4 regions of the Paenibacillus sp. NPDC058174 genome follow, and region 4 is predicted to be linked to each of the others. Evidence: predicted binding sites of a transcription regulator. Region 4 holds the regulator's gene; each other region holds the start of a gene.

Region 1 (3,640 bases), on a different contig from region 4:
TCAGCGTATAGATTTTCTTGCTGCGAGAGCCGTAATGATTAAAAGCATAGTAGGCTCCGCGCACGGCTAACAGAACAATAGCAATGCTTCCGGGAATGAGCAGCGCGGTGCCGTAATAATAGGCCGTATCCGGGAAGAAGCCGATAAACCCGACGAAGAAGAAAACCAGAAACACATTCGTTACTTCCCAGACCGGCGATAAATAACGATTGATAATGGCATGGATGACATGCCGCGTTCCGGTGATAGAACTGTAATAACTGAAAAATCCGGCCCCGAAATCAATCGAGGCGACGATGAGATAGCCGAACAGAAACGTCCATAATACCGTTATGCCTACCACTTCATAGCTCATGTGCGCTCGCCGGCCTCCTTCCCGAATGCGGCCAATTCATCCTCCGCATGGTTGTTTTTGAACATTTTCAGCAGCACCCGGACCGATGAAATGCCTAACCCGACATATAGCAGTGTGAACAGCCATAGCATCAAATCGACATGCTCGGATGTTGTAGCTCCTTCTGTCGTGCGCATGAGGCCCCGCAAAATCCAAGGCTGTCTGCCCACCTCGGAGAAAATCCAGCCATGCTCGATCGTAAGCATTGCGATTGGTGCAGCGGCGACGATGGCGAATAATAGCCAGCGGCGGTACACATTACCTCTTTTACGAACCATTTCGATGATGAATAGAAGCGAGACCGCCACCATGAAGGCGACGTAGCCCATTTTGATATCGAATAAATAATGAATCCACAGCGGCGGCCGTTCATCCTCTGGAAAATCATTCAGTCCCTTTACGACGGCAAAAGGATTGCTATGGGCCAAAATGCTGAGCCCGTACGGGATTTCCAGCCCGTATTTAATCTCATTATTGTCAGTCAGCACACCGCCGAGAACGAGCGGCGCTTTAGCGGCTGTGTCGAAGTGCCATTCGGCGGCCGCCAGCTTTTCTGGCTGATATTTGGCCAAATATTTGCCCGAAAGATCGCCAATCAGGGCAGTGGAAATCATAAACACGAAAGCGCTGACCATCGTGAGCTTTAGCGCTTTTTTGTAATAAACATGATTCTTGCCTTTCAGCAGCTTCCATGCAGTTAAGGCCGCGAGTATAAAAGCACAGGTTAAGTAAGCGGACGAGAGAACATGGGCGACCTTGGTCGGCATCGCCGGACTCAGCATGGCGGCAATCGGGTTGACCTCGGAAATGAGTCCGTCCGTCAGCTTGAAGCCAACCGGATAATTCATAAACGCATTGACGATCGTAATGAAAAACGCCGAAGCGGAGGAGCCGATGACAACAGGAATGAGCAGCAGGAAGTGGGTCATCCGATTTTTGAAGCGATCCCAGGTGTAGAGATAAATGCCGAGAAAGATGGCTTCGAAAAAGAAAGCGAACGTCTCTAGAAACAGCGGCAGCGAGATGGATTGACCTGCAACGCGCATAAAGCTGGGCCATAATAGGCTAAGCTGCAGGCCGATCGCGGTACCGGTGACCACGCCAACCGCAACGGTAATGACAAAGCCGCGAGCCCAGCGGCGCGCAAGCAGCAGATAGTGCGGGTCATTCCGCTTAATGCCGATGAATTCCGCCAGTGCGATCATCAGCGGGACACCGACGCCAATCGTGGCGTAAATAATATGGAAACCGAGCGTTAATGAGGTTAACATTCGGCTGTAGACGACGGGATCATATCCATTGAACATAAAATTGCTCCTTCATAAAGTTAGTTATTGCAAGAGGAATACGGAGACGGCGTTAACTAAAAGATTTTGCGGGCAATGGACAACAGCATAAGCAGGGCGACAACGGCGCATAGCACAATCAACTTTTTCTCTTGCTGGACGGGATTTTTCTCTGATTTCATCAATTTCCTCGCCTTCCTACTATGTGATGTATTTCACAATCATGGTCTGAATTAAGTATGCGCCTTGCCAAGCCGAAGTGAAATAACTCGATAGGGCTATAAATGTCACGAAATATTGAATTTATATTGGAAAATGTGAACAGAAAGCTATATTCGTTTTACCTATAAAGTTTATCTGAACGAAATATTAGACCAATAATGTTGTGCGGCAGATAAACAAACAAGCATCGTTAGCGTCATGGCTAACGATGCTTGTTTAATTGGAGGACCGCTTGCTGATAAAGGATATCCAGGCCTTGTTCAAGCTCGGCATCTGAGCCATAAGCGAATGACAGCCGGATATGATGCGCATCATCGGCAGCATAGATGTAGCCGGGATTAATGAGCACCTTATTCTTCAGCAGCTGCATGAATAGGGCGGTGGTGACAATCGGCTCATGAAATTTTAACCAAATGTAGAAGCCGCCTTTCGGCTTTTCCCAAGAGGCGATAGCTTGAAAATGCTGCTGCAGCAAGCTGTCCATCCATTCTGCTCGGCGTTGAAGCTCCGTTCTCAGCCCCTTGATATGCCCTTCATATAGGCCGGTTCGCAGCCAATGCTCTACGATCTGCTGCGAGATTGCGCTTGAACCGTAATCCATCTGCATTTTAATATCGGCTAATCGTTGAATGACAGGGATGGAAGCAATGACCCAGCCAATCCGGAGTCCGGGGCTTAACGTCTTGGATACACTGCCGATATAGAGAACCCCGCCCGTTTCGTCCAAAGCTTTCATTGCAGGCCCAGCAGGCTCGGACTCCTCCTCGAACAGTAATTCAAAATAAACATCATCCTCGATAATCGGCAGTTGTGCCGACTCGCATAGGGTGTACAGCTCTTTTTTCTGCTGGGTCGTCATGCAGCTGCCGGTTGGATTATGAAGTGTCGGAATCGTATAGAGAATGGCTTGCCTTTTTCGCCGGATCCGCTGAATCATATCCATGGTGTAGTGATGCTCGGACAGGCCATACAGCTGCATCCCGAACGATTGAAACGTATGGATCGAATTCAAATACGAAAACCGGTCCTGCAGCACGATAGAGCCGGCTTCAAGCAATCCGAGCGAGATCAGCTGAAGTGCCTGCAGAGCGCCGGAGACGATGCAAATGTTCTCGGGAGAGGTGATGATGCCCCGTTTTTGCACATAGCTGCAAATTGCCTGCCGCAGAGACAAGCTTCCTTGCGGGGAAGAGTAGCCGATTGTTTTGCCGTCCAGATTGAGCCCGCTGAGCGAGGCGTGAATCGCCGATGATGGCAATAAGGAAGGGCTTAGCTCGCCTGTGCCTAATCGAATTACCGAGTCATCCTGTTCAAATTCATTAATGAGCTGAATCGTTTGAAAGTTGGATTTGTGTATGCTCGTCTCGATATACTTCTGCCAATTGGTCTGTTTCTGTCTCACTAGAACGTTCCAGGAATCATTGGAGACATACGTAGCGGAGCCAGTCTTGGAGGAAAAAAGTCCATTAGCCTTCAGTTCGTCTAACGCTTCCTGCAGCGTACTGCGATTCACGCCAAATGACAGGGCAAGCTTGCGCTGCGGGGGCAGTTTGGTGCCGATGGGCCACTCGCCGTTTTCAATTTGTTCCGTCATCCAATGCACGATTTGCTTGGATAAGCTAAGAGGTAACGCGCGGTTCGGTTGCCAGTTCATGAGAACTCCTTATTCGAAAAATTGGGTGGAAAATCAGCCATCCAATTGGACCTTTTCTCTATTTATAGCACAGGTAAGATAGAG
Region 2 (3,640 bases), on a different contig from region 4:
CGTGAACGCCTGTAGACGATACTTCACCGCAAGCAAACAATCTGCCAATATTGGTTTCCCCGTTCAGGTCGGTTTTGACTCCTCCCATCATATAATGGGCGGCAGGCGCCACCGGAATCCAGTCGGTCGTCAGATCAAGCCCGTACTTCAGGCAGAATTCATAGATATTCGGAAAACGATGCGTGATCATATCCGCAGACTCATGCGTCACATCAAGATAGACGAAGGTCGATTTAGTCTCCTCCATCTCCGAGACGATCGCCCGCGCAACGACATCGCGAGGGGCAAGCTCCAGCTGCGGGTGATACCGCTCCATGAAGCGTTCGCCCCTGATATTGCGAAGCACGGCGCCTTCGCCGCGAACCGCCTCCGAGATCAGGAAACGAGGCGCTCCCGGATAACAAAGCGAAGTCGGATGGAATTGAATGAATTCCACGTCCTGAATATAGGCGCCTGCACGGTAAGCCATGGCAATGCCATCGCCTGTAGCGACGTCCGGATTGGTTGTATAACGGTACAACTGGCCTGCGCCGCCGGAGCAAAGAACTGTCGCTTTCCCGCGAATGAACAGACGCTGGCCGTCCGGTTTCTGCACGAGAACGCCGCAGCATTCGCTTTCCTCCGTAATAAGATCGATAACGAAATGGTCGTCCCACACCTCAATCTGAGGATCAGCTACTGCTTTCTCTGAAAGCGCGCGAACGATTTCATAACCCGTCGCATCGCCATTTGCATGCAGAATACGGCGCTGACTGTGCGCCCCTTCCTTCGTAAGAGCAAACTCCCCATTCTCCAGATCGAACTGGGTTCCCATCTTAATAAGGCGGTTCACGCCATTTGGCCCTTCATGCACGAGCACGTTTACGGCTTCGTCAGAGCAAAGCCCTGCACCGGCGATCAGCGTATCCTGGCGATGGTACTCCGGTGAATCATCCTCCGAAATAACGGCTGCGATTCCGCCTTGCGCGTACCGGGTGTTGCTGTCGAGCAGCGACTTCTTCGTAATCATCAGTACGGAATTGCCGCTGGCGCTGGCGCGCAATGCGGTAAAAAGACCGGCAATGCCGGCCCCGATTACGATAACGTCTTTATCGATAACTGGCAGTTCATCCAGTTGAACATCTACTAAGTATCTAGGAATCATAACGTTGGCGCCTCCAGGCATAGGAGTAGCGCATGCTCCTCCTATTTCACGAGTAACATGCGCTCCAGGGAAAGACGAGCTTGATCGGCTACATGCGGCGGAACGTAAATTTGCGGCTGCATTGTCTCGAGACATTTCACCAGCTTCTTCAAATTATTCACCTTCATGTTCGGGCAAACCAAATATTTCGATGCAAAATGGAATGATTTATCCGGGCTGTCCAGACGCAGCTGGTATCCCGTTCCGTCTTCCGTTCCGACGATAAATTCCTTGCAGTCGGATTCTTTGCAATATTTAATGATTGCAGTCGTGCTGCCAACGAAATCGCCAAGCGAAACAACCTCTGGGCGGCATTCCGGGTGAACGACGAATTGCGCGTTCGGGTGCTTCGCTTTCATTTCCTCAACGTCTTTCACCGTCAGCATATCATGGGTATTGCAATAGCCTTCCCAAATGATCATCTTTTTGTCGGTGTTTTGCTGTACATAGTGTCCGAGGTTTTTGTCCGGTACCCAAATCACCTCGTCGCCTTCAACTGAATTGACAACGTTGAGCGCATTCGCCGAAGTACAGCAAATGTCGGTCTCCGCCTTAATTTCTGCCGAAGAGTTGATATAGGTTACAACCGTCGCGTTAGGATGCTGCGCTTTCAGCTTCCGCAAGCCGTCCACATTGACCATGTCAGCCATCGGGCAGCCGGCGCGTTCGTCCGGAATAATAACCGTTTTATTAGGAGCCAGTATCTTTGCGCTCTCGCCCATAAAATGAACGCCGCAAAAAACGATGACATCAGCATCTGTCTGAGCCGCTTTCTGAGCCAGCAGGAAGGAATCCCCGCGGAAATCGGCTACCTCTTGTATTTCATCCCGTTGGTAATAGTGAGCAAGAATGATTGCATTCCGTTCTTTCTTCAGCTGCAATAGCCGTTCCCGCAGCTCGCGGTTTTGTTCCGCTTTGCGTTCCAGCGCCAATGCTTCCACAGTTGATCCTCTCCTCTTATGAGGGATGGGCGGTGAATCCCATTCCGAGTTATGGCCGACCGACTTTGTGAATTGATGCACAAACATTGTCGAGTCAAGCCTGATGATTAGAATGTTTATAATAATACATTTGTTAAGGTTTAATTTACTCCAGGCGGAAGGCGCTGTCAATGCGTGAATTGCCAAACTTCCGTCACAATTTATATTTTTTATTTCCATCGGCGCTATCAGCCTCGAAATCACCTGATTGCCTGTCCTAATATAAGTAAAGCTATGGATTATCGATTGGAACTGTTATATTTCTAACCTCTCAATTAACGATAAAGAAAAGCCCGCTTGGCACATGGCCTTGCGGGCTTCTCTACTTCATTAAGACTTCGTTGGTTCTCCGTCGTCACCGGACGGTTTTTCCTCATCCAGTGCAGGAGGCGTAATATCGCCAGCTTCACGGGTTTGGATCCGTACTTTAACGCCGCCAATCGTATCGACAATCGGTTCGGATGTTGCTTCTCCATCGGCGCTGCCGCCTTCGGATGAGCCCTCGCCTGTAAGCGAGCCCGTCTCGATCAGGTTCTTGATTTGCTCAAGCTCCAGCGTCTCTTCGTTAAGCAAGGTTTGTGCAATGATATGCACCTCTTTGCTCTTCTCGGTCAAGAGGTTTTTCGCAATCGTGTAGCACTCGTTCACCATACGCTGCATCTCTTGGTCGATCTCGTAAGCGATCGCATCGGAGTAGTTCTGTTCATGGCCCAAGTCCCGTCCAAGGAATACTTGGCCTTGGGACTGACCGAATTGCATTGGACCAAGCTTGTCGCTCATACCGTACTCCATAATCATGCTGCGGACAATGCTCGTAGCTTGTTTGAAGTCGCTGTAAGCGCCAGTGCCGATCTCGCCGATGAACAATTCCTCAGCAACGCGTCCGCCCAGCAAGCCAGTAACGCGGTCGAGCAATTCCTGCTTCGTCACCAGCATCCGGTCTTCCTTAGGAAGCATAATGACATAGCCGCCGGCTTTGCCGCGAGGAATGATCGTAACCTTGTGTACTTGGTCGGCATGCTCCAGGAAGTAGCCGATAATCGTATGGCCGGCTTCGTGGTAGGCAACAATCCGTTTCTCGCGTTCGCTGATAACGCGGCTTTTCTTCTCCGTGCCGACAATAACACGGTCGATTGCCTCGTCTACCTCGCGCATTCCGATATCCTTCTTGTTGCGGCGGGCTGCAAGCAGCGCCGCTTCGTTCAACAGGTTCTCCAGATCAGCGCCTGTGAAGCCCGTTGTACGCTTCGCGATAATATCCAGCTTAACATCTTTTTCAAGCGGCTTGTTGCGGGCATGAACCTTCAGCACCGCTTCGCGTCCTTTCACATCTGGACGGTCAACCGTAATTTGACGGTCAAAGCGTCCAGGACGGAGCAACGCAGGGTCGAGAATGTCAGGACGGTTCGTTGCAGCAACGATAATGATACCTTCGTTCGCGCCGAAGCCATCCATCTCAACGAGCAATTGGTTGAGC
Region 3 (3,640 bases), on a different contig from region 4:
ATAACAGCAGGATTGAATAGGCCCGCTTCACCTTCCATCGTTCCAGATAATCGACGATTGGATTCAATAAATAATAGACAACTCCCGCTAATAATACGGGCAGTAATATCGTCTTGAGCAGCACGGTCAGCGGCGTAAATATATACGATATTTTCGTAAATACCATAATATTCAGCCCGATGAGCAGAAGCACGAACAGAAAGATGACGAACTTGTTGTTCAGAAATAATTGCTTGAACCGGCTTGGGCCCGTTTGCGTCGGTTCCATATCGTTTCCTCCCTGATCTATATAATCCATAACTGAAGTTATGCTTGCACTATAAGGGATATTATAGCATTCGGGCAAAGGCGATTGCGAATTTGCAGGAGTTGTATTTGCACGTCAAAAAAAGCCCTCTCCAGGGAGCAATATCTTTATAAAAAGACATTGCTCCAAAGAAGAGGACTTCTTGTAAGCCGTTATTAATGAATTAGTGAATCAGGGAGAACAGACCGTTCACGTGCGACAGGTAACGCACGTTGCTCGCTTCCTTCATCAAGGAAGCTGTAAGGCCTCTCAGACGAAGCTGGCTAGCGCCAACCGTACCGATCGCATCTTTGCGGCCCAAGCTTGCCAATACGCCAGAGTTCACGAACTCGAACGTTTTCAATGGCAAACCTTTATGCTCTGCATACAGATTGTAGCCGATTGCTTCGCCCATTTGCCATGCGATTTGCGCGCTTGGCGGGAATGGACGGCCTTCCGCTCCGAATACAACCGCATTGTCGCCTGCGAGGAATACGTCAGCATGCGAAGTGGATTGCAGGAATTCATTAACCGTAGCACGGCCGCGGTTAACTTCGATACCGCAGTTCGCGACAACAGGGTTGCCTGTTACGCCGCCAGTCCATACGAATGTATTCGTATCGATCGCGTTGCCGTCTTTCAGCAATACTTTCGTGCCTTGTACTTCCGTTACAGCAACGCCCATGATGAGCGTAACGCCACGGTTTTCAAGGCTAGCTTTCGCGCGTTCAACCAGCTCAGCAGGGAAACCAGCCAGAATCGACGGGCCAGCTTCGATGTTGTACAGCTTGATTTCATTGCGGTCAACGCCTTTAGCTTCACACCATTTTGGAAGCATGTCCGCGATTTCGCCGATCAGCTCGATGCCAGTCAGGCCGCCGCCGCCAACAACGATCGTAGCGTCCTTCGCGTCTTTCGATTTCGCATAAGCATCCAGACGAGCTTGAATGTGTGCGGATACTTTTTTCGCTTCTTCAACCGATTTCAGCGTCATGCTGTTCTCTTCCAGACCTGGAATGCCGAAGAATGCTGTTTCGCCGCCAAGCGCTACAACGAGCTTATCGTAGCCCAGGTTGCCGCTTGCCAGCAGGCGAACTTGTTTTTTCTCCGGATCGATGCTTTCAACGTTGTCGATGATCAGCTCAATCGATTTGTCTTTCAGCAATTTGCTCAAAGGCAAAGCAACGTTCTTCTCATCCAGGCCGCTTACAGCCAGACGGTGAAGCTCGGTTACGATTTGGTGGTAAGGCACACGGTTAACGAGCGTAATCTTAGCTTCATCAGCCGAGAAATGTTTGCGGGCAGTCAGAGCGCTCAGCAAGCCGCCGTAGCCGCCACCCAGAATTAAAATTTGTTTAGCCATGCTAATCCTCCGTCCTTAGTATGTTAGTTAGCGCCTTTACGCTCGGACAATACCGCTAGAAATGCTTGTGCAAAACGGAATGACGATTGCACTTGCGGATCTTTCAGCATTTTCAACAATCCAAACAGACCGATAGTCGCCGAAGCGTCAGCCTGTGCGCGATCATTAGCTTCTACTGCAGCGGAAGCCAAACCTTTAGCCTTGTCAGCGATTGGTTTAATAAAGTCTCCTGCGCCATGAATCATGTCGTTAACCAATACTTTGTCGTTCGCAACTGTCGATGCTACGTCATACGCTTTCGTAAGCAGTGTCACCATTTCAGCCAATTTCGGCAGGTTCTCAACCAATACGGTAAGCGACGCTTGAACCTCCGGCTTCAACAATTGTTCAAGCACATCCAGTTCACGTACAGATACGGCTTCTTCACCGTTCTCGAGTTGTTTCGTTACTGTTTCGGACATACGAATTGCAGCCTCCCTTATGCATGCTGTGTATTATGAGCTGTGTTGCTTTCACGAACCATTCCTTAATAATGTGCCAAATTCTTGTGAAAACATTCACAATCCCGACAAACTATGACGGCTCGTTGCCCCTCAATATGTTCATTGTATTCCTCTTTCACCAAATGTTCAATTCCTATTTTCAGGAATCGTACATTTTTCTCAAGAAAAAGGCCTGCCGAGAATGATCTCTAACAGGCCTTGCTGAGCAGATAACTACTCAGTTGTGTATGGCAACAAAGCTACTGTACGCGAACGTTTAATCGCAACAGTCAGCAAGCGTTGGTATTTCGCGCTTGTTCCAGTTACACGGCGTGGCAAGATTTTGCCGCGCTCGCTGATGAATTTGCGAAGCAAATCCGTATCTTTATAGTCAATGTGAGTGATTTTGTTAACAGTGAAGTAACAAACTTTACGGCGTTTGTTGCGTCCGCCTTTGCGACCGCCGAATTTGCGTTCTGGACGCTCTCCGTCTCCGCCTTCTCTTTGCTTAAAGCTCATTCGAACCCATCCTTTCAATTAAAATGGCAAATCATCTTCTGATATATCGATCGGTCGACCATCATCCGAGAACGGATCACGGCTGTCGTTACGTGAGTTTCCGGAGTTACCGGACCGGCTTCCGCCGCTGCTGTTGCCGCCACCGCTGTAAGAAGCGCTGCCGCCACCGCCGCCGCCAAAAGATCCGGTGTTGCCGTTATTTCCGCCGCCATAGCTATTGCCATTGTCCTCGCGCGGAGCTCCGCCTTCACGATTGGATTCCAAGAAGCGAACGTTATCGGCAATAACTTCCGTCACGTAGACGCGCTTGCCTTCGTTGTTCTCGTAATTCCGCACTTGAATGCGTCCCTCAACCGCTGTTAGACGGCCTTTACGCAAGTAATTGGCACAAGTCTCGGCCAGCTGTCTCCAAGTTACGACCGGAATAAAATCCGCTTCGCGTTCGCCCTGCCCGCTCGTAAACGGACGGTCTACTGCGATTGTAAATTGAGTGACGGCTACACCTGCGGGCGTATAACGCAACTCGGGGTCTCTCGTTAATCTGCCAATCAGTATTACACGGTTCAACATCGTTACAGACCTCCCAATCGATCAATCCTGGCGTGGCTTAGGCAACGTCTCTGACGATCAAAGAACGGATAACTTCATCCGTAATCTTCATGATGCGGTCGAGTTCGTTCACAACTTCAGTCGTTGCATTGAAATGAACCAGAACGTAGTAACCATCACGAATCTTATTGATCTCATACGCAAGACGACGTTTACCGATCAAGTCAGATTTCGTGACTTCACCGCCGTTGTTGATGATGCCATTGAATTTGTCAACGAGGGCTTGAACTTGCTCTTGCTCAACGTCTGGACGAATGATGTACATCACTTCATATTTGCGCATATTGTTTCACCTCCTTTTGGACTAAGCGGCTCCGCTAGGGAGCAAGGAGCGGTTATGATTAGATCATACTCGCATCTTTATACTATACCAAATCGCCC
Region 4 (3,640 bases):
CAGCTTCGTCATCGCGATATTCCTTTGCTAAAGGATGTATTGCCGTTTGAATTCCGTGCATCCATCTTCAAGGGGCGGGGCAATTATTTGTGTCTGCGCAAATTTGAAAGTAAAATTAATGCAAAGGATATGGTTGCTCCCGTCGATGATGCCATTACTGCATCGCAAATGGTTGTATGGCTTGGAGAGACGGAAACCGGCGATCAGGAAGAGCTTAATTTCGGCGGCAAAGGCGCTGATTTCTGGTCAACGGTTGCAAGCGACGCCGATTCCTGCCTGAATCGGGCTTGTCCATGGTTCAAACGCTGTTATTATCATCGCGCCAAGCATGAGGCTAACATTGCAGATGTGTGCATAACGAACCACTCCATGCTGTTTACAGACGTGCAGGCCGATCACCGCTTGCTGCCGACTTATAATCATCTGATCATTGACGAAGCCCATCATGTCGAGGAAGTGGCAAGCAAGCACTTGGGTATGCAGATCAATTATTTTTCGCTGTCCCATACGACGACACGTTTGTTCAAAGACGCGCGGACCGGGCTGCTGCCTACATTGCGTCATCGTCTGCAGCAGGAGGGCCATGAGTATTCCGAATCTTGGGTGGAGACAATCGATACAATTATTCCGGTGTTCAGCGAAATTAAAGAGCATTGGGAGAAGCTGTTCGAGCTGATGTACAGCTTTGTCGGCACATCTGTAGAGGGAAATTCGGAGAATGGCCAATCCTCTGTCTGCCGTCTGCGCAGCGAAAGCATGCCTTCAGGATGGGAGGATGCGGTTACGGTTGAGGGCAACGTATCTTCAGAGATTAGCCGCGTCATTCGCTTGGCCGAGAAAATGGGCTCCAACATCAAAGATAAAATCGACGATACCGGCATTCAAGGCCTTGTCACCGATTTGAACGGCGCTTTGCGTGATTTGACACGGATTAAAGATGATTTGAAGCAATTTATGAAGATCGATCAATCGACCGATGTCTTCTGGATTGAAGCAAGCGCACAGTACCGCTACAGATCGGTTCAATTGTACGCGGTGCCGATTGATGTGAGCCGTCAGCTCCAGCAATATTTCTTTAACGTTAAAGATAGCATTGTCATGACCTCGGCCACTTTATCCGTGCAGAAATCGTTCCAGTATGCGGAAGAGCAGCTGGGTCTGGAAGGCTTTGAAGCGAGCAACCGGCTCAAAACAGTGCAATTGCCGTCGCCGTTCAACTACCGGCAGCAGGCGCTGGTCATGATTCCGCGCAATTTCCCGACGATGAAAGGCGCTTCCGGCGATCCTCAATTCGTCTCCATGCTTGTGCAGTCGCTAGCGGAGACCGCGAGTGAAACGAATGGCAGAATGCTCGTACTGTTCACTTCGTACCGGATGCTCAAGCAGACCTACGAGCCGTTGAAAGAGGCATTGGCCGGGAAAGGCATTCAAGTGATCGGGCAAGGCATTGACAGCGGCAACCGGACCAAGCTGACGCGGAGATTCACGCAGCAGCCGCAATCGGTGCTGCTCGGCACGAGCAGCTTCTGGGAGGGCGTAGATATCCCTGGGGATGCGCTTACTTGTCTTGCAATCGTCAGATTGCCGTTCCAGCCGCCGAATCATCCTCTGGTGGAGGCGAAATCGGAGCTGCTGCAGAAGCAAAAGCAGAATCCGTTCATGAAGCTGTCCATTCCGCAAGCGGTCATTCGTTTCAAGCAGGGCTTCGGCCGGCTTGTACGCACGGCAAATGACAAAGGCATCGTCATTTTATATGATACGAGAGTCATCGACACGTATTACGGCAAGCATTTTCTCTATTCGCTGCCCGGTCCGAAAATCGAAACGATGCATACAGATTTGATGGTACCGAGAATTCGGGAATGGCTTGCTGGATCCCAAGCTGAGATGGAAGGAGCGAGCAAATGAAGCAGACGAAAATATCGGAAGCGGTCGTTCGAAGGCTGCCGATCTATTTGCAGGTGCTGAAGGAGCTTCAGCACCGGGAGATCCAAACGATTTCCTCGCAGGATCTTGGCCTGAAGCTCGATTTGAATCCTGCGCAAATTCGTAAGGATTTAGCTTACTTCGGCGATTTCGGGCGCAAGGGCATCGGTTATGACGTTTCTTATCTAATGGACAAAATCAATCAAATTTTGAAGCTGGATCAAGTGATCAATGTCGCACTTGTCGGAGCGGGAAATTTAGGCCATGCCCTGTGCAATTATAATAAATATTCGAAAGACAACATGAAGATCGTCGCCGTCTTTGACGCCCATCCGAGCAAGATTGGAAGCCAAATCAACAATTTATCAGTGCTTCCGATGGATGCGCTAAAGGCGACGGTCAAGCAGCTTGGCATTCGCATCGGCATCATTACAGTGCCGGCTTTCGAAGCCCAAAACGTCGCCAACCTGTTTGTAGAGGCTGGCGTTGAAGGCATTTTGAACTTTGCTCCCGCTATTCTAAGGGTACCGGATGAAGTTCGGATTCATCATGCCGATTTCACGCAAGAGCTGCTGAGCCTTGCTTATTATTTGGAACGAGAGAGGAACGGGATCGATGAGTCAAATTTGGATTGATAACGGATTGTTTATTCCGATGAATGATAACGCCTTGCAATTTCGCGGTCACATGGTCGTAACGGATGACCGGATTTCCTATATTGGAGCAGAAACTCCAAATCCGGCTGAGCTGTCCCCGGATGCAGAGCGGATCGACGGCAGCAAGCTTGCCTTCATGCCGGGCCTTATTAACACGCATGGCCATGCAGCGATGACGCTGCTGCGCGGCTTCTCCGACGACCAGAACCTGCAGGTGTGGCTGGAGCAAAAGATGTGGCCGATGGAAGCTAAATATGTCGACAAAGATACTCGTGCGGGAAGCGCGCTTGCCATTGTCGAGATGCTGAAGAACGGAACGACGGCTTTCGTCGATATGTACGACCGGATGGATCAGGTTGCGCAAATGGTAGAACAATCTGGTATTCGCGGCGTCTTGACGCGAGGCGTTATCGGCCTGTGTCCAGAAGATGTGCAGCAGGCAAAGCTGGCAGAAGCAATCGCGTTCGCACGCGACTGGAACGGCAAGGCTGACGGCCGCATTACGACGATGATCTCGCCGCATGCTCCGTACACATGCCCTCCAGATTATATCGAGAAATTTGTTCAAGCTGCGCATGACTATGATCTTCCGCTGCATACACATATGTCGGAGACGATTGCGGAAGTGGAGCAAAATGTTCGAGATTACGGCTTGCGTCCGGTTGAGCACTTGGACAAGCTAGGCTTCTTCTCCCGGCCATCGCTTGTCGCGCATGCTGTCCACTTGACGGATGATGAGATCGCTTTGCTTGCAGAACGCAGCGTTGCAGTCTCCCATAATCCTGTAAGCAACTTGAAGCTTGCAAGCGGTGTGGCGCGCGTTCCCGAGCTTCTTCGCGCAGGTGTAACGGTATCGCTTGGTACGGATAGCGTGGCAAGCAACAACAATCTGGATTTGTTCAAAGAGATCAAGTTCGCTGCGTTGCTTCATAAAGGCGTAAGCGGAGATCCGACGGTCATTCCGGCGATCGAGGCTTTGCGCATGGGTACGGTGTACGGCGCGAAATCGATCTGGCAGGAAGGTCAGCTTGGCGCTTTGACTGAAGGCATGAAAGCGG

Evidence for each region. Region 4 encodes Rex, which represses fermentation and respiration genes when NADH is low (regulators of the CRP and FNR family bind a similar motif). Its sites were predicted from a motif close to TTGTGAAATATTTCACAA; they were not measured.
Region 1: ACFVVF_RS12010 (cytochrome ubiquinol oxidase subunit I) is a predicted target of Rex. The motif match lies at 1,884-1,901, and genes of this name have one in related genera.
Region 2: nadA (quinolinate synthase NadA) is a predicted target of Rex. The motif match lies at 2,190-2,207, and genes of this name have one in related genera.
Region 3: ACFVVF_RS16450 (helical membrane plugin domain-containing protein) is a predicted target of Rex. The motif match lies at 2,195-2,212, and genes of this name have one in related genera.

What each region holds. Positions count from the first base shown of each region.
Region 1 covers NZ_JBHVUY010000002.1:66,664-70,303, forward strand. Annotated here, with positions in the region: gene ACFVVF_RS12005 (cytochrome d ubiquinol oxidase subunit II) at 1-355, opposite strand, end outside; gene ACFVVF_RS12010 (cytochrome ubiquinol oxidase subunit I) at 352-1,701, opposite strand; gene ACFVVF_RS12015 (aminotransferase-like domain-containing protein) at 2,105-3,556, opposite strand.
Region 2 covers NZ_JBHVUY010000013.1:22,340-25,979, forward strand. Annotated here, with positions in the region: gene nadB (L-aspartate oxidase) at 1-1,144, opposite strand, end outside; gene nadA (quinolinate synthase NadA) at 1,186-2,124, opposite strand; gene ftsH (ATP-dependent zinc metalloprotease FtsH) at 2,494-3,640, opposite strand, start outside.
Region 3 covers NZ_JBHVUY010000003.1:37,818-41,457, reverse strand. Annotated here, with positions in the region: gene ACFVVF_RS16460 (AI-2E family transporter) at 1-268, opposite strand, end outside; gene ACFVVF_RS16455 (NAD(P)/FAD-dependent oxidoreductase) at 471-1,649, opposite strand; gene ACFVVF_RS16450 (helical membrane plugin domain-containing protein) at 1,673-2,110, opposite strand; gene rpsR (30S ribosomal protein S18) at 2,366-2,650, opposite strand; gene ssb (single-stranded DNA-binding protein) at 2,669-3,220, opposite strand; gene rpsF (30S ribosomal protein S6) at 3,258-3,542, opposite strand.
Region 4 covers NZ_JBHVUY010000001.1:1,253,635-1,257,274, reverse strand. Annotated here, with positions in the region: gene dinG (ATP-dependent DNA helicase DinG) at 1-1,908, shown strand, start outside; gene ACFVVF_RS05580 (redox-sensing transcriptional repressor Rex) at 1,905-2,561, shown strand; gene ACFVVF_RS05575 (amidohydrolase) at 2,542-3,640, shown strand, end outside.